One region of the Xanthomonas sp. NCPPB 1067 genome, then DNA from elsewhere that is predicted to be linked to it. Evidence: predicted binding sites of a transcription regulator. Region 1 holds the regulator's gene; the other holds the start of a gene.

Region 1 (10,713 bases):
ACGCCCCGAGCACGACGCGGCATCATCCATTCGGCCCGTCAGCCGCATCCCGATCAGCCCGCAGCCCACCGCTCTTACAAATCCCGACTCCCGAATCCCGCCTCTGGAACACCGCTTGCATCAGCCCAGGCTGATCCCCCACCGGCACTTCCATGTCCGAGTCCGAAGACGGCGGCGAGCGTACAGAGCTTCCCACCGAAAAACGCCTTCGCGAGGCCCGCGAGCAAGGCAACATCCCGCAATCGCGGGAGTTGTCCACTGCGGCGGTGTTCGGCGCCGGCGTGTTCGGCCTGATGGCCCTGGCCGGCGGCATCGGCGATGGCGCGGCGGTGTGGATGAAGACCGCGCTCAGCCCCGACCCGAGGATGCGCGAGAACCCGATGGCGCTGTTCGGCCACTTCGGCGACCTGCTGATGCAGTTGCTGTGGGTGATGGTGCCGCTGATCGGCATCTGCCTGCTGGCCGGGCTGGCCGGCCCGCTGCTGATGAGCGGCCTGCATTTTTCCGGTAAGGCGCTGATGCCCGACCTCAACAAGCTCAACCCGATGAACGGGGTCAAGCGCATGTGGGGCAGCCACAGCCTGGCCGAGCTGGTCAAGTCGGTGCTGCGCCTGCTGTTCGTCGGCCTGGCGGCGTGGCTGTGCATCTCCAGGAGCCTGCACGGCCTGCGCGCACTGGTGAACCAGCCGCTGGAGCAGGCGGTGGGCAACGGCCTGGACTTCACCAAGAGCCTGCTGTTCTACACCGCCGGCGCACTGGTGCTGCTGGCCGCGATCGATGCGCCGTACCAGAAGTGGAACTGGATGCGGAAGCTCAAGATGACGCGCGAGGAGATCAAGCGCGAGATGAAGGAAAGCGAGGGCAGCCCGGAAGTGAAGGGCCGCATTCGCCAGATGCAGATGCAGATGTCGCAGCGCCAGATGATGGAAGCGGTGCCCAAGGCGGACGTGGTGCTGATGAACCCGACCCACTACGCGGTGGCGCTGAAGTACGAGGGCGGCAAGATGCGTGCGCCGATCGTGGTGGCCAAGGGCGTGGACGAAATGGCCTTCCGCATCCGCGAAACCGGCGAACAGCACCGGGTGGCCATCGTCACCGCCCCGCCTTTGGCACGCGCCTTGTATAGGGAAGCCCAAATCGGCAAGGAAATTCCCGTGAGACTCTATTCGGTCGTGGCCCAGGTGCTTTCCTACGTCTACCAGCTGCGCGGGTGGAACGGCGGCCCGATGCCGGAATTGCCGTCGCTGGAGGTGGATGAGTTCGGCAAGGGAGCGACCCCATGAGCGCCCAGCCCGTCCCGATGAACGCCCGCCGCATCATGGAGTTGCTGCGCAACGGCCTGGGTGCGCCGCTGGCCCTGATGGCCATGCTGGCCATGCTGATGGTGCCGCTGGCGGCCCCGGTGCTGGATGCGCTGTTCACCTTCAACATCGCCATCTCGCTGATGGTGCTGCTGGCGGTGGTGTACGTGCAGCGTCCGCTGGAATTCACCATTTTCCCCATCGTGCTGCTGATGACCACGATGCTGCGGCTGGCGCTGAATGTCGCTTCCAGCCGCGTGATCCTGATCAACGGCCAGGACGGCCACGCCGCCGCCGGCAAGGTGATCGAGGCGTTCGGCCAGTTCGTGATCGGCGGCAACTACGCCGTGGGTATCGTGGTGTTCGCGATCCTGACCATCATCAACTTCGTGGTCATCACCAAGGGTGCCGGGCGCGTGTCGGAAGTGACCGCCCGCTTCATCCTGGACGCCATGCCCGGCAAGCAGATGGCCATCGACGCCGACCTCAACGCCGGTTTGCTGACGCGCGAGGAAGCCAAGGCCCGCCGCGAGGAAGTGCGCGAGGAAGCCGACTTCTACGGCGCGATGGACGGTGCCAACAAGTTCATCCGCGGCGACGCCATCGCCGCCATCCTGATCCTGTTCATCAACCTGGTCGGCGGCATGGCCGTGGGCATGTTGCAGCACGGCATGTCGTTCGTGGATGCGGCTTCGACCTACACCCTGCTGTCGATCGGCGACGGCCTGGTGGCGCAGCTGCCTGCGTTGCTGGTTTCGTCCTCGGTCGCCTTGCTGGTGACCCGCGCCTCGCGGGCGCAGGACATGCGCGGGGCGATGATCGGCCAGGTGTTCGGCCAGCATCGCGCCCTGGCCGTGGCTGCGGCCATCCTGGGCCTGGTCGGCCTGGTGCCGGGCATGCCCAACGTCGCGTTTTTGACGCTGGGCCTGATCCTGGGTGTGATCGCCTGGAAACTGTACAAGCGCAGCCTGGTCGCGCCCGCCGCCGGCGATGCGGCCAGCGACCCGCAGGCGGCAGCCACTGCCGCCACCGCCCAGGCCAGCGCCGAGCTGAGCTGGGACGAACTGCGCCCGATCGACCCACTGGGCCTGGAAGTGGGCTACCGGCTGATCCCGCTGGTGGACAAGCACCAGGGCGGCGAATTGATGGCACGCATCAAGGGCGTGCGCCGCAAGCTCACCCAGGACATCGGCTTCCTGGTCCCGCCCGTGCATATCCGCGACAACCTGGAGCTGTCGGCCAATGCCTACCGGCTGCTGGTGCACGGCGTCCCGGTCGCCACCGCCGAAATCCATCCCGACCGCGAGCTGGCGCTGGACCCGGGCGGCGCGCTCGGCCAGCTGGACGGCATTCCCGGCAAGGACCCGGCGTTCGGCCTGGACGCCACCTGGATCCAGCCGCATCAGCGTGCCTATGCCGAATCCATGGGCTATACGGTGGTGGATCCGGCGACCGTGGTCGCCACCCACCTGTCGCACCTGATCCGCGAGCACGCCCCGGAACTGCTCGGCCACGAGGAAGTCCAGCAGCTGCTGGCCACCCTGGGCAAGACCGCGCCGAAGATGGTCGAAGACCTCACCCCCAAGGCATTGCCGCTGTCGGTGGTGGTGCGGGTGCTGCAGAACCTGCTGATCGAGCGCATTCCGGTACGCCAGCTGCGCAAGATCGTCGAAGCGCTGGTCGAGCACGCCCCGCACAGCCAGGACCCGGCCACCCTCACCGCCGCGGTGCGTACCTCGCTGGGCCGCTTCATCGTGCAGGAAATCGCCGGCATGTCGGCCGAGCTGCCGGTGTTCACCCTTGCCCCGCAGCTGGAGCGCGTGCTGCAGGAATCCACCCATGGCAACGGCGTGGCGCTGGAACCCGGCCTGGCCGAGCGCCTGCACCAGAGCCTGGCCGATTGCGTGGGCAAACAGGAAGCCCGCAACGAACCGGCGGTGGTCCTGGTGCCCGGCCAGGTCCGCGCCGCCCTCGCCCGCCTGGTCCGCCACAGCGTCCCGTCCCTGTCGGTGCTGGCGTACAGCGAAGTGCCCGAAGACAAGCGTCTGAAGCTGGTCGGCACGATCAGCTAAGGCCAACGCCCCTCATCCGGCGCTATGCGCCACCTTCTCCCGCCCGCGGGGGAAGGTGCCCGAAGGGCGGATGGGGGCAGCAGTCGGGCGATGTGCCAGCAGGTAGGAGTCACACCGCACCGCCCCCCTCATCCGGCGCTGCGCGCCACCTTCTCCCGACTGCGGGAGAAGGCAACGGATTGCCAGCGCTGCAGCGGCGTTGCGCCAATGCAGCAGCAGCGCCGAGCCAACGCCTCCCTTCCCCCGCCCGCGGGGGAAGGTGCCCGAAGGGCGGATGGGGGGCAGCAGTCTCGCCACACTCCCGCAGGCGAGACTCGCACCGCACCAACGCCCCTCATCCGGCGCTGCGCGCCACCTTCTCCCGCCCGCGGGAGAAGGCAACGGATTGCCAGCGCTGCAGCGGCGTTGCGCCAATGCACTAGCAGCGCCGGGCCAACGCCTCCCTTCCCCCGCCCGCGGGGGAAGGTGCCCAAAGGGCGGATGGGGGGCAGCAGGGGCAGCCGCCGCACGCGCAACCCTCCTGATCGAGCGCCAGAAATCCAGCACTGCGGTTTTGGCACACCGCATGCATTAGCTCTGCCGAGACCGCAGCCAGCACCACCGCTGCGGGGCGGATGGCAGGACTTGGAACTACGAACGGGACAGGCAACTCATGACGCTGGCGACACACCCACATTCATCGCGCACCCGTCCGGCGTCCGGCGGGTCCCGTTCCTGGAGGCAGGTGGCATGAAAATCAAACGCTTTGTCGCCCCGGATATGCGCACCGCATTCCGCATGGTGCGCGAGGAACATGGCCCGGATGCCGTGATCCTGTCCAACCGTCGCACCGCCGAAGGCATCGAGATCGTTGCCGCCAGCAATTACGACGAAGAGCTGGTGCAGCGTGCCCTGGAAACCGCCCGCGAAACGCCGGCGGCCAGCAGCGCCCCCACGCAGCACGCTGCGGCGCCGGTCGCCGCCCGCCCCGCTGCGCCGGTGCACGCCCCGCTCAAGCCGGCTGCCGATACCGCCGGCATGAGCCACCGCCAGCGCGTGGCCAGCGCCGCCGAAGACATGATCGCCGCCATGGCCCTGCGTCAGCCGGCCAGCGTGCCGCGCCAGGCGCCGGTGGCCGCGCCGATCCGCAGCGCTGCCCCGGTGCAGACCGTGCAGGAGGCCGCTGCGCCGATCGTGCAGCGTCAGGAACACGCGCTGTCGGCGGTGCCGGAACAGCTGTTCGCCGACTTTTTGACCACCGCCCCGGTGCCGCGCCCGGCGGTGCAGGCCACCCCGATGCAGGCGCCCGCTCCGGTCGCCGCCCCCGCCGTTGCCGCAGCGGCACAGGACGAGGACGCCTTCGCCGACGAAGCCGACTTCGACCTGGACGACGCCCTGCCGCAGATCCTGCCGCCAGCCGCGCTGCCGCCGATCGAAGTCGCTCCGCCCGCCCCTGTCGCGCTGGCCGCGGTGCCCGCCGCCGCCATGCCGGCGCCGCAGAACGACGAAGAACTCAAGCAGCTGCGCGGCGAGCTGGCACTGATGCGGCAGATGATCGAGCGCGAAATGAACCGCCTCACCGATGAGCGCCTGCGTGGCTCGCCGGTGCGTGCGCAGGCGCTGGAGCTGATGGACGACTACGGCTTCGACGCCGGCCTGACCCGCGACATCGCCCTGCAGATCCCGGCCGATACCGAATTGCACCGCGGCCGCGGCCTGATGCTGGGCCTGCTGTCCAAGCGCCTGCCGGTGGCCCCGGTCGACCCGCTGGAACGCGGCGGCGTGATCGCCCTGGTCGGCCCGACCGGTGCCGGCAAGACCACCACCATCGCCAAGCTGGCGCAGCGCTTCGCCGCCCAGCACGCCCCGCGCGACGTGGCCCTGGTCACCACCGACACCCTGCGCGTCGGCGGCCGCGAGCAGCTGCACAGCTACGGCCGCCAGCTCGGCATCGCAGTGCACGAGGCCGACAGCGCCGAAAGCCTGCTCGAACTGCTGGACCGCCTGCGCGACTACAAGCTGGTGCTGATCGACACCGCCGGCATGGGCCAGCGCGATCGCGCCCTGGCCGCCCAGCTGAACTGGCTGCGCGCCGCCCAGCAGGTCACCTCGCTGCTGGTGCTGCCCGCCAACTCCCATTTCGCCGACCTCGACGAGGTCGTGCGCCGCTTCGCCCACGCCAAACCCCAAGGCGTGGTGCTGACCAAACTCGACGAGACCGGCCGCTTCGGCAGCGCCTTGTCGGTGGTGGTCGATCACCAGATGCCCATCACCTGGGTGACTGACGGACAGCGGGTCCCCGACGACCTGCACCGCGCCAATGCCGCCAGTCTCGTTCTTCGCCTTGAAGATTTGCGGCGCGCTGCCGATAAGCCCTGTACTCCGGAGCACAACCATGCAGTCGCGTGAATACGCCAAGCTGACCAACGCCTTCCCCCTGTCGGCGACCCGTCCCGAGCCTCTGGGCCCGGTGCGCACCATTGCCGTGACCGGCGGCAAGGGCGGCGTGGGCAAGACCAACATCTCCGCCAACCTGGCCGTGGCGCTTGCCGACATGGGCAAACGCACGCTGCTGCTGGACGCCGACCTGGGCCTGGCCAACCTGGACGTGGTCCTGGGCCTGGCGCCCAAGTACACCCTGGCCGACCTGATCGCCGGCCGCTGCACGCTCGATGAAGTGATCATCGAAGGCCCCGGCGGCGTGCTGGTGGTGCCGGCCGCGTCCGGCCGCCGCCACATGGCCGAACTGGCCCCGGCCCAGCACATCGGCCTGGTCAACGTGTTCTCCGAACTGGAACGCGACCTGGACGTGATGGTCATCGACACCGCCGCCGGCATCACCGACAGCGTGCTGACCTTCTGCCAGGCCGCCCAGGACACCGTGGTGGTGGTCTGCGACGAGCCGGCTTCGATCACCGACGCCTACGCACTGATCAAGGTGCTCTCGCGCGAACGCGGCGTGGACCGCCTGCAGATCATCGCCAACATGGTGCGCGACCCCAACGAGGGCCGCCTGCTGTACGACAAGCTCTCCCGCGTCTGCGAGAAGTTCCTCGGCGACGTGTCGTTGAACTACCTCGGCCACGTGCCGCAGGACGACTGGCTGCGCCTGTCGGTGCAGCGTCAGCAACCCGTCATCAAGGCCTACCCCGCCAGTCCGTCGGCACAGGCCATCGCAGAAATCGCGCGCCGTACCTCGCGCTGGCAGGCTCCCACCGTGCCGCGCGGCAACGTCGAGTTCTTTGTCGAACGCATCATTCAACGGGGAGTGGCCGCATGAGCACCGCCACCGCAACGACCGCCACTGCGCAGTACCGTGCCGTCCAACGCAACAACGCCAACGACGTGGTGACCCAGCACGCCGACCTGGTGCGCCGCATCGCCCACCACCTGGCCGCCCGCCTTCCGGCGAGCGTGGAAGTGGACGACCTGATCCAGGCCGGCATGATCGGTCTGATCGAAGCCTCGCGCAGCTACGACTCCGACCAGGGCGCCTCGTTCGAAACCTATGCCTCGATCCGCATCCGCGGCTCGATGATCGACGAGATCCGCCGTGGCGACTGGGTGCCGCGTTCGGTGCACCGCCGCGCCCGCGACGCCGCCGCCGCAGTGCGCAAGATCGAGCAGAGCACCGGCCGCGCCGCCGCCGCCACCGAAGTGGCCGCCGCGATGGAAATGCCGCTGCCCGACTACCTGCGCCTGATGGAAGACGCCGCACGCGGCCAGGTGCTGAGCCTGGAATCACGCATCGAAGATCACGGCGAACTGGACACCACCGCCAAGGGTGGGCCCAATCCGCAGCAGATGATGGAGCGTGGCGAATTCGGCCGCGAGCTGGGCAAGGCCATCGGCCAGTTGCCCGAGCGCGAGCAGTTGGTGCTGTCGCTGTACTACGAACAGGAATTGAACCTGAAGGAAATCGGCGCCGTGCTCGGCGTCAGCGAATCGCGCGTCTGCCAGATCCACGGCCAGGCCGTGGTGCGCCTGCGCGGCCGCCTCAAGGTATTCGAACTGGCCGATGCCGGTGTCGAAAATGACGATTGATTTTTTTCGTGTTAGGAGCTTGATGTGAACAAGAACATGCGGATCCTGATCGTGGACGACTTCTCGACGATGCGCCGTATCGTCAAGAATCTGTTGGCGGATCTTGGCTTCACCAATACCGCAGAGGCCGAAGACGGCAACAGCGCGCTGGCCGCGCTGCGTGCGGGCCCGTTCGATTTCGTGGTGACGGACTGGAACATGCCCGGCATGACCGGCATCGACCTGCTGCGCAACATCCGCGCCGACGCCAAGCTCAAGCACCTGCCGGTGATGATGGTGACCGCCGAAGCCAAGCGCGAGCAGATCATCGAAGCCGCGCAGTGCGGCGTGAACGGCTACATCATCAAGCCGTTCACCGCGCAGACGCTGGAAGAGAAGCTGGGCAAGGTGTTCGAACGTCTGGCGGCGACCGCCTGATGAACGCCACCGTGGAAGCCGATGCCGAACGTGCCGCGTTGATCGAGCGCCTGCAGAGCGCGCTCGATGCATTGGAAAGCGGTGATCAGGTCACCTGGCGTCGCGAGGTCGACCACCTCGCCGCGCTACGCACGCGACCGATGATGCAGAGCCTGAGCCGGCTCGCCCGCGAACTCGGACAGGCCCTGGGCGAGTTGCCCACGGTGCCCGAAGAGGCCGGCGAACTGGACGATGCCTGCTCGCGCCTGGACCATGTGGTGGAGATGACCGAAAAGGCCAGCCACCGCACCCTGGACCTGGTCGAGGAATGCCGCGTGCTGGCCAACCAGCTGCGCGATGGCGGGCTCAATGAGGACCAGGGCGCACTGCTGGAAAAGATGCGCCACAACCTCACCGAGCTGTCGCTGGCGCAGAGCTATCAGGACCTCAGCGGCCAGATCATCCGTCGCGTGGCCGGCATCGTGCGCCGTGTGCACGAAGGCTTCGGCGCCTTGGGCCTGCCGCCCAAGAACAGCGAACCGAAGAAAGACGACGGCGGTCTTGCCGGTCCTGCGATCAAGGGCCTGGACCGTCACGCGGTGTCGCAGGACGACGCCGACGACCTGCTGTCCGGATTGGGGCTGTAATCATGAGTGCTGTTCCAGACGATATTGCTGCCGATTTCATCGTCGAGGCCCAGGAGATCCTGGATCGCCTCGGCGAACAGCTGGTGTCGCTGGAACAGGCACCAGACGAAGCGGACCAGCTCAACGCGGTGTTCCGCGGCTTCCACACGCTCAAGGGCGGCGCCGGCTTCCTGGCCATCAAGCCGATGGTGGAGCTGTGCCACGCCGCCGAAGAAACCCTCGGCATGGCGCGCTCGGGCCAGGCAGTGCTGCAGGCGCATCACTTCGATGCCGCGCAGCAGTCGCTGGACTATCTGCAGGCCATGCTGGACGCGATGGGCTCGGGCGAAGCGGTACCCCACGCGCCGGCCACGCTGATCGCGCAGTTCGATGCCAAGAGCGCGCCACCAGCGGTCAAGGCCGCCCCCAAGGCTGCCGCCGCGCCGGCGCAACACGACGACGCGCATGCTCCCGTCGCAGGCGCCAAAGGCCCCAAGGCCGCCGCCAAGGCCGGTGCTGAAGCCGAACAGACCGTGCGCGTGGACACCAAGCGCCTGGACGCCATCGTCAACCTGATCGGCGAACTGGTGCTCTCGCGCAACCGCCTGAAGACCTTGCGCACCCGCTTGCGCGACGAAGAACTCGACCGCGCGGTCAGCACGCTGGATATCGCCACCGCACGTCTGCAGACCGCGGTCATGCGCACCCGCATGCAGCCGGTCAGCAAGGTGTTCGCACGCTTCCCCAAGGTGGCCCGCGATGTCGCGCGCACCCTGTCGAAGGAAGTGGAGCTGGAACTGATCGGCGCCGAAACCGAGCTCGATCGCAATCTGGTCGAAGCCCTGGCCGACCCGCTGGTGCACCTGGTGCGCAACGCCATCGACCACGGCATCGAATCGCCGGCCCTGCGCGAAGCCACCGGCAAGCCGCGCAGCGGCCATGTGCGCCTGTCCGCGCAGCAGGAAGGCGATTACGTCAGTATCGAAATCCAGGACGACGGCGCCGGCATCGACCCCGAACGCCTGCGCGAGATCGCCCGCGGCAAGGGCCTGATCGACGCCGAAGCCGCCGCGCGCCTGAGCACCGACGAGTGTCTGCATTTGATCTTCATGCCGGGCTTTTCGACCAAGGCCGAGGTCACCGACATCTCCGGCCGCGGCGTTGGCATGGACGTGGTGCAATCGCGCATCCGCGAACTCAGCGGGCAGATCCAGATCCAGTCCGAACTGGGCCGCGGCAGCCGCTTCATGATCCGCGTGCCGCTGACCCTGGCGATTCTGCCGACCCTGCTGGTGCAGGCCGGCGAAGCGGTCTACGCATTGCCGCTGGCACGCGTGGTCGAAGTGCTGCACGCCCCGCAGACCTCGCTGGGCTGGTTCGACGGCCGCGCCGTACTCGACCGCCGCTCGCATACCCTGCCGCTGATCGACCTGCGTCGCTGGCTGGGCGTGCCCGCCGAACAGCCGCCGCTGCTGACGGTGGTGCTGCTGCAGGCCGGCGAAACCCGCTTCGGCCTGGTGGTGGACCAGGTGCGCGGCCGCGAGGAGGTGGTGATCAAACCCCTGCCCCGCGCCCTGCGCGGCCTGCCCGGCTACGCCGGCGCCACCCTGATCGGTGACGGCCGCATGGCGCTGATCCTGGACGTGGATGGATTGCGCTCCAGCGATCAGTGAGTTTCGGGATTCGGGATTCGGGATTCGGGATTCGGGAATCGGGAATCGGGAATCGGGAATCGGGAATCGTCAAGACGATCCTGGCTGCCTGATCTAACGATAGCGGCGGCGTACTGCGGCCGTTGTCGTGTCACTGACAGCATCGCTGCCGATCTATGTCGCTACGCGCGCAGGCATGGGCGCGATGGTTTGGTGACGGTCAAGCTGCCGTGCAAGTGAACCTGGAACCGTTATTTGAACCTCGTTATCTCGTTGCGAAACACTCAGCGCGTCATCGACGGACCAGCCTGGCTGACGGCTTGCTGGGACTGCTCCAGCGCCTGCTGCTGTTCGCGCGCCTGAGCCTGAGTCTGGTTGATTGCCTGCAGGCGATCGAACGACTGGGTCTCTGGTGTCTGCACGGCGTCCATGGTCGACATATGGGCACGCTGGTGAGCCGGGTCGTTGAGGGCGCCCTGAACGACGAAGACCTTCTCGCCGCCCGCAAGCTGAGCCGTTGGGTTGTTGAGCACCACATGATCCACCCGCGACAACCCTTCCTCTTTTGCCAGCGCAAGCAGGCTAGCTGTCATGCGCTCGCTCGATGCATCCCACTGCCTACCATGTGCGCTATCGAGCTTTT
Region 2 (10,713 bases), on a different contig from region 1:
GCGGCCGTCGGCGATGCGCGGGGTTTCGGCCAGACCGAACAATTCCTGCAGCTTGACCGCCAGCACCGGTGGCAGCGGCTGCCCGGCGTGGTCCAGCGCGTAGCTGATCTGGCGTTCCATGCCCGAGGGCACGCTCACACGCGTGGGCGCAAGGCGATCGATGGCCTGCCGATGTTCCCACGCCAACGCAGCCTTGAGGGCTTCGCCCAGGCCGGCTTCGTCCAGCGCGTCCAGCCGCGTCTTGCCGGCGAAGGCCGGGCGCAGCCAGTCGTCCAGTGTCGCCAGCAGCGCGGTGTCGGACAGATCGGGCAACGCCAGCTCGGGCATCCACGTGCGCAGCGACAGCAGGCGCGCACGCCACTGCTGCAGGGTATCGGTCCAGGGCAAGGCCTCCAGGCCGAGTTGGCGCACCGCATCGGTGAGCGCGCCGGCTGCCTGTGCCGGATCGACACGGCCGGCGGGTCGGCTGTCGAGCACGATGCGGTCGAAGCTGGATTGCCGGCGTGCGACCAGGGCGCGCTTGTCCGCGTCCCACAGCACCACGTCCTGCTGCACGAAGCGGTCGGGCAGGCTGCGGCGCAGGTACGCCTCGTCCACGGGGGCGGCCCGCAGCAGCAGCGCATCCTTGGCTTCGTAGCGCAGCTCGCTGGCCACCAGCCAGGGCTCGCCGCGCAGGTCGCTGTGATCGAACAGGCGCGCGCTGCGGCCGTTGGCGAGCAGATAGCGCAGCGGGTCGGCAGGGTGGCGGGCGGCGATGCGGTCCGGAAAGGCATGCGACAGCAGGTCGCCCAGGGCATGCGCCTCTACGCTGGAGGGTGGAGCCGTGTCGCAGCGCAGCCGGCGGCGCCATTGCTTGGCGGCGCTGTCGATCGCAGCCAGGCCGCTGCGATGGGCGTCTGGCCCGCTGCGACCCTGGCGAAATGCGGCCAGCGCCCGCCAGCGCGCGGCCAGGCCATCGCCCCCCTGGCGCAACGGGTCGCGTGCTTCAAGCAGCGCAGCCAGGTCGCAGGCCAAGGCCAACCGCGGCGCGGCGCCGGCCTGGGCCAGCATCGCCGCCAGGCGCGGGTGCGTGCCCAGCGCCAGCATGCGGCGGCCGAGTGCGGTGATGCCGCCACCTTCGGCGAGGGCGCCCAGCCGTTGCAGCAATTCGCGCGCAGCGGCCAGCGCACCGACCGGCGGTGCATCGACGAAGCGCAGCGCATCGCTGCCCCAGGCAGCCAGCTCCAGCGCCAGGCCGGCCAACTCGACCTGGGTGATCTCGGCGCGCCGTTGGGGTTCCAGCCGCTGGGACTGCGGCCACAGCCGGTACGCCCAGCCGCTGGCCACGCGTCCGGCACGGCCGGCGCGCTGATCGGCCGAGGCCTGTGCGATGGTCACCACATCCAGCCGGGAGAATCCGCTATTGGGATCGTAGTGCGGTTCGCGCGCCTGGCCGCTGTCGATCACCACACGCACGCCCGGCAGCGTGACCGAGGACTCGGCCACGTTGGTGGCGAGCACCACGCGGCGATGGCCATGCGGGTCGGGCTGCAGCACCTGGCCTTGCGCCTCCACCGACAACTCGCCGTGCAGCGGCAGCACCTGGACGACCGGGTCGAGGACATCCTCCAGGGCCGCTTGCACCCGTACGATCTCGCGCTGGCCGGGCAGGAACACCAGCACATCGCCGGGATGGGTGGCCAGCGCATGTTCCACCGCACGCCGCGCCTGCGGCTCCAGCGGCTCGTCGCGGCGCGCCGGGAAGTGCGCGATCTCCACCGGGAAGCTGCGCCCGGCGCTGCTGAGCCGCGGCGCATCCAGGAAGCCGGCCAGGTGCTCGCCATCCAGCGTGGCCGACATCGCCACGATACGCAGGTCCTCGCGCACCTGCGCCTGCACGTCCAGCGCCAGCGCCAGGCCCAGATCGCCGGCCAGGTGGCGTTCGTGGAACTCGTCGAACAGCAGCGCGCCGACCCCTTCCAGCATGGGATCGTCCTGGATCATCCGGGTCAGGATGCCTTCGGTGACGACCTCGACGCGGGTGCGCGCGGAGGTCTTGTTCTCGAAGCGAATGCGGTAACCCACCGTCTCGCCGACCGTCTCGCCGAGCTGGCGCGCCATGAACAGCGCAGCGCTGCGCGCGGCGACACGACGTGGTTCCAGCATCACGATCCTGCGTCCGGCCAGCCATGGCGCATCCAGCAGCGCCAATGGCACCTGCGTGGTCTTGCCGGCGCCCGGTGGGGCCTCGAGTACCAGGCGCGGGTGAGCGATCAGGCTGTCGCGCAGCTGCGGCAGCAGCGCTGAGATGGGAAAAGCGGGGTCGTTCATGCGCGGGAGGATACGGCCTGCGTGCCATCGGCACGATGGTCGGGCGCTGCGATGACGGGTGTGGAAGGCAAGGAAGAGCCTGCTTGTGCGGGCCAACGGCGCGGCCTGCGATGCCGGGGGCGCTTCAGACTGTCGCCAAATCGTCGATAACCCGCATATCCCATACGACTGGATTCCCGATGTCCGCCTCCATGCCGAAGTTCGTCAGCCTGCAAAGCAAACTGCTGGGCGCACTTGCGCTGGGCCTGTCGGTCATCCTGTTGTGCGCGCTCGGCGGTCTGGGCACGGCCTGGCTGAGTCTGTCGGGCAAGGTGCCGGCGGAGGTCGCACAGGCCTCCGCCAGCGAAGAAATCACCCGCAACTTCCGCCTGCAGGTGCAGGAATGGAAGAACGTGCTGATCCGCGGGCGCGATCCGGCGCAACTGGACAAGCACTTGGGAGCCTTCCGCGAGCAGGGCAGGAAGGTGCAGGCCAGTACCGAAGCGCTGGCCAGTCAGGCCAAGGATCCGCAGGTGCGCACGCTGGCGCAGGATTTCGCCACCGCCCACCTGGGCCTGCAGGCCAACTACGAAGCGGCATTGGGCAAATTCGCCGCGGCCGGGTACGACACCCAGGTGGGCGACCAACTGGTCAAGGGCCAGGATCGCGCGCCCAGCAACACGCTCGAAGCGCTGGTCAAGCGCAGCAAGGTGCTGGCCGATGCGGCAGTGCTGGCCAGCTCGCAGTCGGCGCAGCACAAACTGGTGTACTCGGCAGTCGCCACCATCGTTGCGGCGGTGTGCCTGGTGGCGGCGCTGGGCTGGTGGATCCGGCGTTCGATCGTGCGTCCGATCGAGAATGTCGCGCATGCCGCACGTCTGGTGGCAGCGGGCGACCTGTCGGCGCGTGCGACGGTCAGCAATCGCGATGAAATCGGCCTGCTGGGCCAGGCCATGGGTCAGGTCGTCACCACGCTCACCGACGTTTCCACCGCGCAGGCCGACATGGCGCAGCGCCACGAGGCCGGGCAGATGAGCTATCGCATGGATGCGCAGGTGTTTCCGGGCGCTTACGGGCGCATGGTCGACGACACCAATGGTTTGATCGGTGCGCAAGTGGACCTGATCGGCACCATGCTGCAGGTGATGCAGCACTACGCGGTGGGCGACATGTCGGTGGACATGCCGCGCCTGCCGGGCGAGAAAGCGCAGATTACAGAGGCGATGGACACCACCAAGCGCAATCTGGCCGCAATCAACGGCGAAATCCGCGGCCTGGTCGACGCCGCGGCCGCCGGCGACTTTGCCACGCGCGGCAACGCCGATGCCTATCAGTTCGAGTTTCGCGGCATGGTGAGCGGTCTCAATGGGTTGATGCAGAACGTGGACCACAACCTGGCCGAGTTGTCGCAATTGCTCAAGGCCATCGCCGACGGCGATCTGACTGCGCGCATGCATGGCGACCAGCAGGGCGTGTTTGCGCGGATGCGCGACGACGCCAATGCCACCGTGCAGCGCCTGACCGACATCGTTGGCGACATCACGCTGGCGGCCCAGACCATCCGCACCGCGTCGGCGGAAATCGCCGCCGGCAACAACGACCTCGCCCAGCGCACCGAACAGCAGGCCGCGAATCTGGAGGAAACCGCTGCCTCGATGGAGGAGTTGACCTCCACCGTGCGACAGAATTCCGAGACCGCGCAGCAGGCCAGCCGTGGCGCTCAGGCGGCGGCCGAAATCGCCGGCCGCGGCGGCGAGATGGTCGCCAGCGTGGTCGACACCATGGGCGAGATCGAAGGCTCGTCCCGGAAGATCGCCGAGATCATCAGCGTCATCGACGGTATCGCGTTCCAGACCAACATCCTGGCCTTGAACGCGGCGGTGGAAGCGGCGCGTGCCGGCGAACAGGGGCGCGGCTTTGCCGTGGTGGCCTCGGAAGTGCGCGCGCTGGCACAACGCTCGGCTGGTGCCGCGAGGGAGGTCAAGCAATTGATCCAAGCCTCGGTGGAAAGCGTCGAGCGCGGCAGTGCACGCGTGGATCAGGCCGGGCGCACGATGCAGGACATCGTGCAATCGGTACAGCAGGTCACCACCCTGATCGCGGAGATCTCCGCCGCCTCGCGCGAACAGTCGGCCGGGATCGAACAGGTGGCGCGCACCGTCAACGACATGGACGAAACCACCCAGCGCAATGCCGCGCTGGTGGAAGAGGCTTCCGCCGCCGCGCGCGCGATGGAGGAGCAGGCGGTGGAACTGAGCGAAGCGGTGGCAGTGTTCCGGCTGGATGTGCGCCGGCCGCGGTTGGCGGCTGCGGCGTGATTGCGTGAGATGTCGTAGCGGCCCGGGTGCAGATGCTTGAATCGAACGCCTGGTGAGTCGAGGGCGCGGTGCCCTTGCCGCTTGCGGGACATGCCGTGAATCCATCCGTGGAGGCTCCTAGGCGGCAGCCATGCCGCCAAGGGTCACGCAACCGGCGCGAACACCGCACCAGGATGGCGGTCGGTGGCCGGGTCAAAACCTGAGTTTGCCTTGGGACGCCGAGAAGTTTGAGATCGCCTTGTTCAAGGCTTGCCTGTTGCTTGGCTTCGATTGAGAAGCCAACCGGAAGCTCATCATCCGAACAACGCGCCTCATGCAGTGCTTACACCATGCGCACCGATGCCTTCGACTGGTCCTTGTTCGCCCATCGTTGCGGGACCTTACGCGGCATGGATGCCGCACAAGAGCCTACAAGGACATACTTACGGGGTGTCCTGCGATGGTGGACGGGCAAGGGCCTTGCGGCCAGGCAGCAGATCGACCGCTCCACGATCGATCTATCGACACCAGTCACTTCGAGACACAGGACAGCTGCGCTGCAATGACGCATTCAAGTCGCAGCGTTGTCGGACGACCAAGCCAGGCCAGGCCAACCTCAGCACCCAGGCATCAACCTGCTTCGCGCACCCGCGCGGTCAGGCCCTTGAGGAAGGCACGCAGCAGCTGATCGCCGCAGGGGCGGAAATTCTTGTGACCGGGCTGGCGGAACAGTGCGGAGAGTTCCGGCTTGGAGAGCGGAAAGCCGGCACCGGCGAAGATGGCGTGCATGTCGACATCCTTCAGCTCGAAGGCCACGCGCAGCTTCTTCAGCACCAGGTTGTTGCCGACGCGCGCCTCCAGTGGCCGTGGCGGCTGGCTCTCGTCGCGGCCACGGAAGCGCAGCACCAGCCCGTCCAGGAAGCGCGCCAGCATCGCATCGGTGCAGGGTTCGAAACCGGGCTCGTCTTCCTTCTTCAGCCAGGCCTGTACCTGCGGCTTGTCGAGCACGAACTGCGGGTCGGCCAGGTGGGTGATCTGCACCACCTTGTCGTCGCTGAGATCGAGCATGTAGCGAATGCTGCGCAGTACATCGTTGTGGATCATGACCATTCCGGTGCCCCGGCCCGCGGCCGGAAAGCGGCCATTCTACGGGGCTTGCATGAAACAGGCCTGACATGGGGCCCAGCGCATCCTGCGCGCCGGAGGCGCGGCGGGTGGCGTGAGCGTTGGGGCAATGCGGCCCCGGCTGCCGGGGCGCCGCAGCGCGCTCAGCTGCCGCGATAGGTGGAATAGCCGTACGGGGAAAGCAGCAGTGGCACGTGGTAGTGGCCATCGTCGGCGATGCCGAACGCGATCGGCACCACGTCCAGGAAGGGTGGATCGGCCAGCGCGGCGCCGTTGGCGCGCCAGTAGCCGGCCACCGCGAATTCCAGCCGGTAGTGGCCCGGTGCCAGGGTCAGGGCGGCCAGCGCCGGGCAGCGCCCGTCCGCATCGGTGACCGCTTCCAGGCGCAGCGCCTGGCCGGCGAACAGGCGCAGCGACACGCCGGCTGCGGGACGTCCCCGCGCGGTGTCCAGCACGTGGGTGGAGAGCGTGCTCATGCCACCGCCTGGGCCGGTTGTGGCCATTGGCCGACGAATTCGGGTTGGTCGTAGGCCAGGTAGCCATCGACGATGGCCTGGCGGTCGTCCAGGAACAACTGGTCGGCCACCGCGCGTGCCAGCCGTGGCAGCGCGACCTTGAGCCCGGACAGGGCCGCGGCCGAGGGGCCGTGATTGATCAGCGCCGAGTAGTTGAAGGCGAACAGCCCGTGCAGCAGGGCGGCATCTTCCGGCGCGCGCGGCAGCAGCTCGAAACCCGGCCCGAGGTAGGGGTGCGCGTCCAGCACCGCATTGGCCTGGCCTGGCGGCGGCTGGTAGCGGTCGGCCCAGCAGGCGATGCGCCCGGACAGCGCGGCCAGTTCCGGGCGCAGCTGCGGGTCGGTGACCAGCCCGGTGGCGATGGCGAGGAAATCGAAGCGATGTTCGCCCTGCGGCGTGCGCACCACCACGGCGCCATCGCGTTCGGCCACCTCCTGCCACGGTGCACCCGCATGCAGTGCGAAGCCGGCATGTGCGCAGGCGCGCTGGAAGGTGTCGTTGGTGGGAGGTTGGTTGTGCGCGAAGAAGCTGGCCATCATGCGGTACTTGTCCGCATCCGGCAGGGCGAGAAAGCGCGGGATGATGCCGGCCTGTTCCATATGCCGGAACGGGTTGATGCGCGGCAGTTCGCTCCGCCGGACGAACACCTCCGCGCAGGCCGCGCCCTGTTCCAGCGCGAAGCAGGCATTGTCGAACGCCGAGGCGCCGCCGCCCAGGATCCCCACGCGCCGGCCGGCCAGCGCGGCGTAGTCGATGGGGCCGGAGGTATGCGCGTAGCGGTGCGCGGGCAGGGCGCGGGCGATCCACTCGGGGACTACCCACTGGCCGCCACCCTGGATGCCGGTGGCCAGGATCAGCTTGCGCGTCAGCAGCGGCGCGCCCATCGCCAGATGCAGGCGGTGGATGCCCGGCGCCACGTTGGGCTCCACCCGCACCAACCGGGTCGCATTGCGCACCGGCAGCCGCAACACGGCGCGGTACCAGCGCAGATAGTCCATCCAGGCGCCGCGCGGGATCTTGTCCAGCGCGTCCCAGCCGGCGCTGCCGTGCTGCGCCTCCCACCACGCGCGGAAGGTGAGCGACGCGACGCCCAGATCGATCGAGGTGATCTGCTTGGGCGTGCGCAGCGTCTGCATGCGCGCATAGGTCACCCACGGGCCCTCCTGCCCGGCCGGGTTTTCGTCGACGACCAGCAGGTTGTGCAGGCGCTCGCGTTGCAACGCGAACGCCGCGCCCAGGCCGCTCTGCCCGGCGCCGACGATGATGGCGTCATAGACATGCCCGGCCGGATGCACGCGCGGGGCCACCCAGGTCTCACCGCCGTGGGCCAGGCGTTGCAGGTCGCGGGCGATCTCGCGTTCGAGGTGGGCCAGGCTCATGGCAATGCCTCCAGACGAAGCTGCACGATGCTGCCGATCTCGGCGAGGGCGGTGGCGATTTCCTCGCGGCGCGTCGCCTCCAGGCGGCGTTCCAGCGCGGCGAGGATGCCGGCCTTGTCGTGCAACCGCACGCAGATCACGAACGGAAAGCCGAAGCGATGACGATACGCCTGATTGAGCGCGTGGAAGCGCCTGAACTCGGCCTCGCTGAGCCGGTCCAACCCGGCTGAGGCCTGCTCTGCAGCCGAGGTGGCGGTGAGCGTGCGATCGATCGCCGCCTTGCCGGCCAGTTCCGGATGCGCACGGATCAGCGCGACCTGATCTTCCGGCGAGGCCTCGTAGACGACCTGCATCAAGCCGACATGCACATCGTCGAACGGCCGCCGCCGCACCGCGCGCTCGACCACCCAAGGCGAATGCTCGAACAGGTCGCGGTAGCGCGCCACGAAGGCGGCATCGTCCAGAACGCGGTCGTCGACCACGCTCATGCGTGCGTGCCCTGCAGCGAGACGTGCGCGGCCACCACCTTCCAGCCATCGGCAAAACGCACCCAGCTCTGACTTTGCCGCCCGCGCGCACTGCTGCCCTCGCGAACGAATTCTGCATGCGTGGTGGCGAAATCCTGGCCGAAGCCATGCACCTGCACCTGCGTCAGCCGGCGCTGCGGCGAGCCGCCGCGGCCGATGCGAAACGCACGGATCGCGTCGATGCCGTACAGCACCTCGCCCACGCCGTAGCGCACGGTGCTGGGCGCTGCATGAAACAGCGCATCCATCGCGGCGATGTCATCGCGCATCAAGGCGTCCTCGTAGGCGTGGAAGGCCGCGCTCACCTGCGCGATGACCTCGGGCAGATCGATCTGGGCTGCATCGATGCTCATGCCGGATGCACCTGCAGCCAATGGCGGGCGATATCGATCCGGCGCGCCACCCAGGCGTCGCCGCTGGCCAGCACGTGATCGACGAAACGGGCCAATGCCGCCGCGCGCGCCGGTTTGCCGGCGATGCGCCCGTGCAGGCCGATGGAGAGCATGCGCCCGCCCTCGCTACGCAACTGCTCGAAGCCATCGCGCAGGTAACGGAAGAACGGCTCGCCATCGGCGAAGCCGTTGTAGGCGACGAATTTCATGTCGTTGGCATCCAGCGTATAAGGCACGACCAATTGCGCACGGCCGTGGCGGGTGTCGTAATACGGCAGGTCGTCGGCATAGCTGTCGGCGTCGTAGACGAAGCCACCTTCCTCGGCGATCAGTCGCGCGGTGTTCGGGCTGGTGCGGCCCTGGTACCAGCCCAGCGGCCGGCTGCCGGTGACGCGGGTGTGCACGGCGATGGCCTCGGCGATGTGCGCGCGCTCGATGTGTTCGGACACCTGTTGATAGTCGATCCAGCGCAGCCCATGGCTGGCGATTTCCCAGTCGGCCGCCTGCATCGCCGCCACCGCGTCCGGGTTGCAGGCCAATGCGCTGGCCACCCCGAACACCGTCACCGGCAGCGCGCGTGCGGTGAAAAGCCGATGCAGCCGCCAGAAGCCGGCGCGGCTGCCGTATTCGTACAGGCTTTCCATCGCCATGGCGCGCGCGCCGGGCTGTGCCTGGGCGCCGACCATCTCCGACAGGAAGGCCTCGGAGCCGGCATCGCCGTTGAGCACGCAGTTCTCCGCGCCTTCTTCGTAATTGACCACGAACTGCACCGCGATGCGTGCGCCTCCGGGCCAGTGCGCCGGGGGCGGCGTGGCGCCGTAGCCGACCAGGTCGCGCGCGGCACTCATGCCGCCGGCTCCGCGTGCCAGGCGGCCAGTGCCGCTTCCACCGCCAGGCCTGGCGTGCAGGCGTAGCCTTCGGCCCGCAGCACCGCCTCCAGTGCGGCCAGGGTGATCAGCACCTTGTGCTTCATCGCGTTGTAGCCCATGGCGCCGATGCGCCAGATCCTGCCTTGCAGCGGCCCGAACGCGGTGCCGATCTCGATCTCGAAGTCTTCGCGCATGCGTCGCCGCACCGCATCGTTGTCGATGCCCGGCGGAATCACCACGCCGGTGACGTTGGTCATGCGGTGCGCGTCGCTGCCGAACACCTCCAGCCCCATCGCGCGCACGCCCGCACTCACCGCGCGGCCGGCAGCGGCGTGGCGGGCGAAGCGCGCATGCAGGCCTTCCTGCAATGCAACGCGTGCGCATTCGCGCGCGCCGTACAGCATGGTGGTGGCTTCGGTGTGGTGATTGAGGCGCTTGTCCGACCAGTAATCCATGATCATGGCCAGGTCGAAATAGTTGGACGCGATGCGCGGGCCACGGCCATCGGCGATGTCGGCGCGCACGATGCCGCGCTCGACATGCCGCCGCGCGAAGATCGCCTCGGCCGCCTGTTCGGACACGGTGATCGGCGCCGAGCCGGACGGCCCGCCCAGGCATTTCTGCAGGCCGCCGGTGACCACGTCCACGTCCCAGCGGTCGCTGGCGATCTCCATCCCGCCGATGGTCGCGGTGGCATCGACATAACTCAGCGCACCGGCTGCGCGACACAGCGCGCCCAGGCCATCGAGTGGCTGCGCCATGGTGGTGGAAGTATCGCCGTGCACGGTGGCCACCAACGCGGGCGCAACGCGTTCGATCGCCTCGCCGATCGCCTCCAGCGGCACCACCTCGCCCCACGGTGCTTCCACGCGGTGCACCTGCGCGCCCAGGCGTTGCAGGATCTCGGTAAGCAGCAGCCCGAAGCGGCCGAAGTCGATCACCAGCACGCGATCGCCCGGCTTCACCAGCGACACCAGCGCCGCCTCGATGCCGGCGCGTGCGGTGCCGTCGACCAGGAACGTCCAGCGGTTGTCGGTGCCGAACAGCGGCCGGTATAGCGCCATCACCTCGTTCATGTAGCCGGTCATTTCCGGATCGAACTGCCCCAGCAGGTCGGCCGCCATCGCGCGCAACACGCGCGGATGCGCGTTGACCGGGCCCGGGCCCATCAGCAGCCGCTGTGGCGGATCGAGTTCGGCGAAGGTGTGCAGGTGGCGCAGGTCAGGCGACAAGGAAATCTCCCAGCTGTTCGATGAAGTGGCGCATGACCGCCAGTGCGACCTCGGCATCGGCCGGGTCGACGTGTTCGTCCGGATGGTG

Evidence for each region. Region 1 encodes FliA, which starts transcription of late flagellar genes. Its sites were predicted from a motif close to TAAAGTTTNNCNNNCNNNGGCCGATAA; they were not measured.
Region 2: the regulator FliA is predicted to act here: its motif matches at 2,434-2,460, upstream of LL962_RS00970 (methyl-accepting chemotaxis protein).

What each region holds. Positions count from the first base shown of each region.
Region 1 covers NZ_JAJGQG010000023.1:14,456-25,168, forward strand. Annotated here, with positions in the region: gene flhB (flagellar biosynthesis protein FlhB) at 153-1,283, shown strand; gene flhA (flagellar biosynthesis protein FlhA) at 1,301-3,373, shown strand; gene flhF (flagellar biosynthesis protein FlhF) at 4,103-5,761, shown strand; gene LL962_RS15765 (MinD/ParA family protein) at 5,748-6,632, shown strand; gene LL962_RS15770 (RNA polymerase sigma factor FliA) at 6,629-7,396, shown strand; gene cheY (chemotaxis response regulator CheY) at 7,421-7,813, shown strand; gene LL962_RS15780 (protein phosphatase CheZ) at 7,813-8,439, shown strand; gene LL962_RS15785 (chemotaxis protein CheA) at 8,442-10,091, shown strand; gene LL962_RS15790 (XVIPCD domain-containing protein) at 10,355-10,713, opposite strand, start outside.
Region 2 covers NZ_JAJGQG010000001.1:224,408-235,120, forward strand. Annotated here, with positions in the region: gene hrpB (ATP-dependent helicase HrpB) at 1-2,310, opposite strand, end outside; gene LL962_RS00970 (methyl-accepting chemotaxis protein) at 2,490-4,607, shown strand; gene LL962_RS00975 (DUF1456 family protein) at 5,217-5,690, opposite strand; gene uraH (hydroxyisourate hydrolase) at 5,855-6,214, opposite strand; gene hpyO (FAD-dependent urate hydroxylase HpyO) at 6,184-7,605, opposite strand; gene uraD (2-oxo-4-hydroxy-4-carboxy-5-ureidoimidazoline decarboxylase) at 7,602-8,093, opposite strand; gene hpxZ (oxalurate catabolism protein HpxZ) at 8,090-8,485, opposite strand; gene puuE (allantoinase PuuE) at 8,482-9,372, opposite strand; gene LL962_RS01005 (pyridoxal-phosphate-dependent aminotransferase family protein) at 9,369-10,625, opposite strand; gene LL962_RS01010 (allantoate amidohydrolase) at 10,615-10,713, opposite strand, start outside.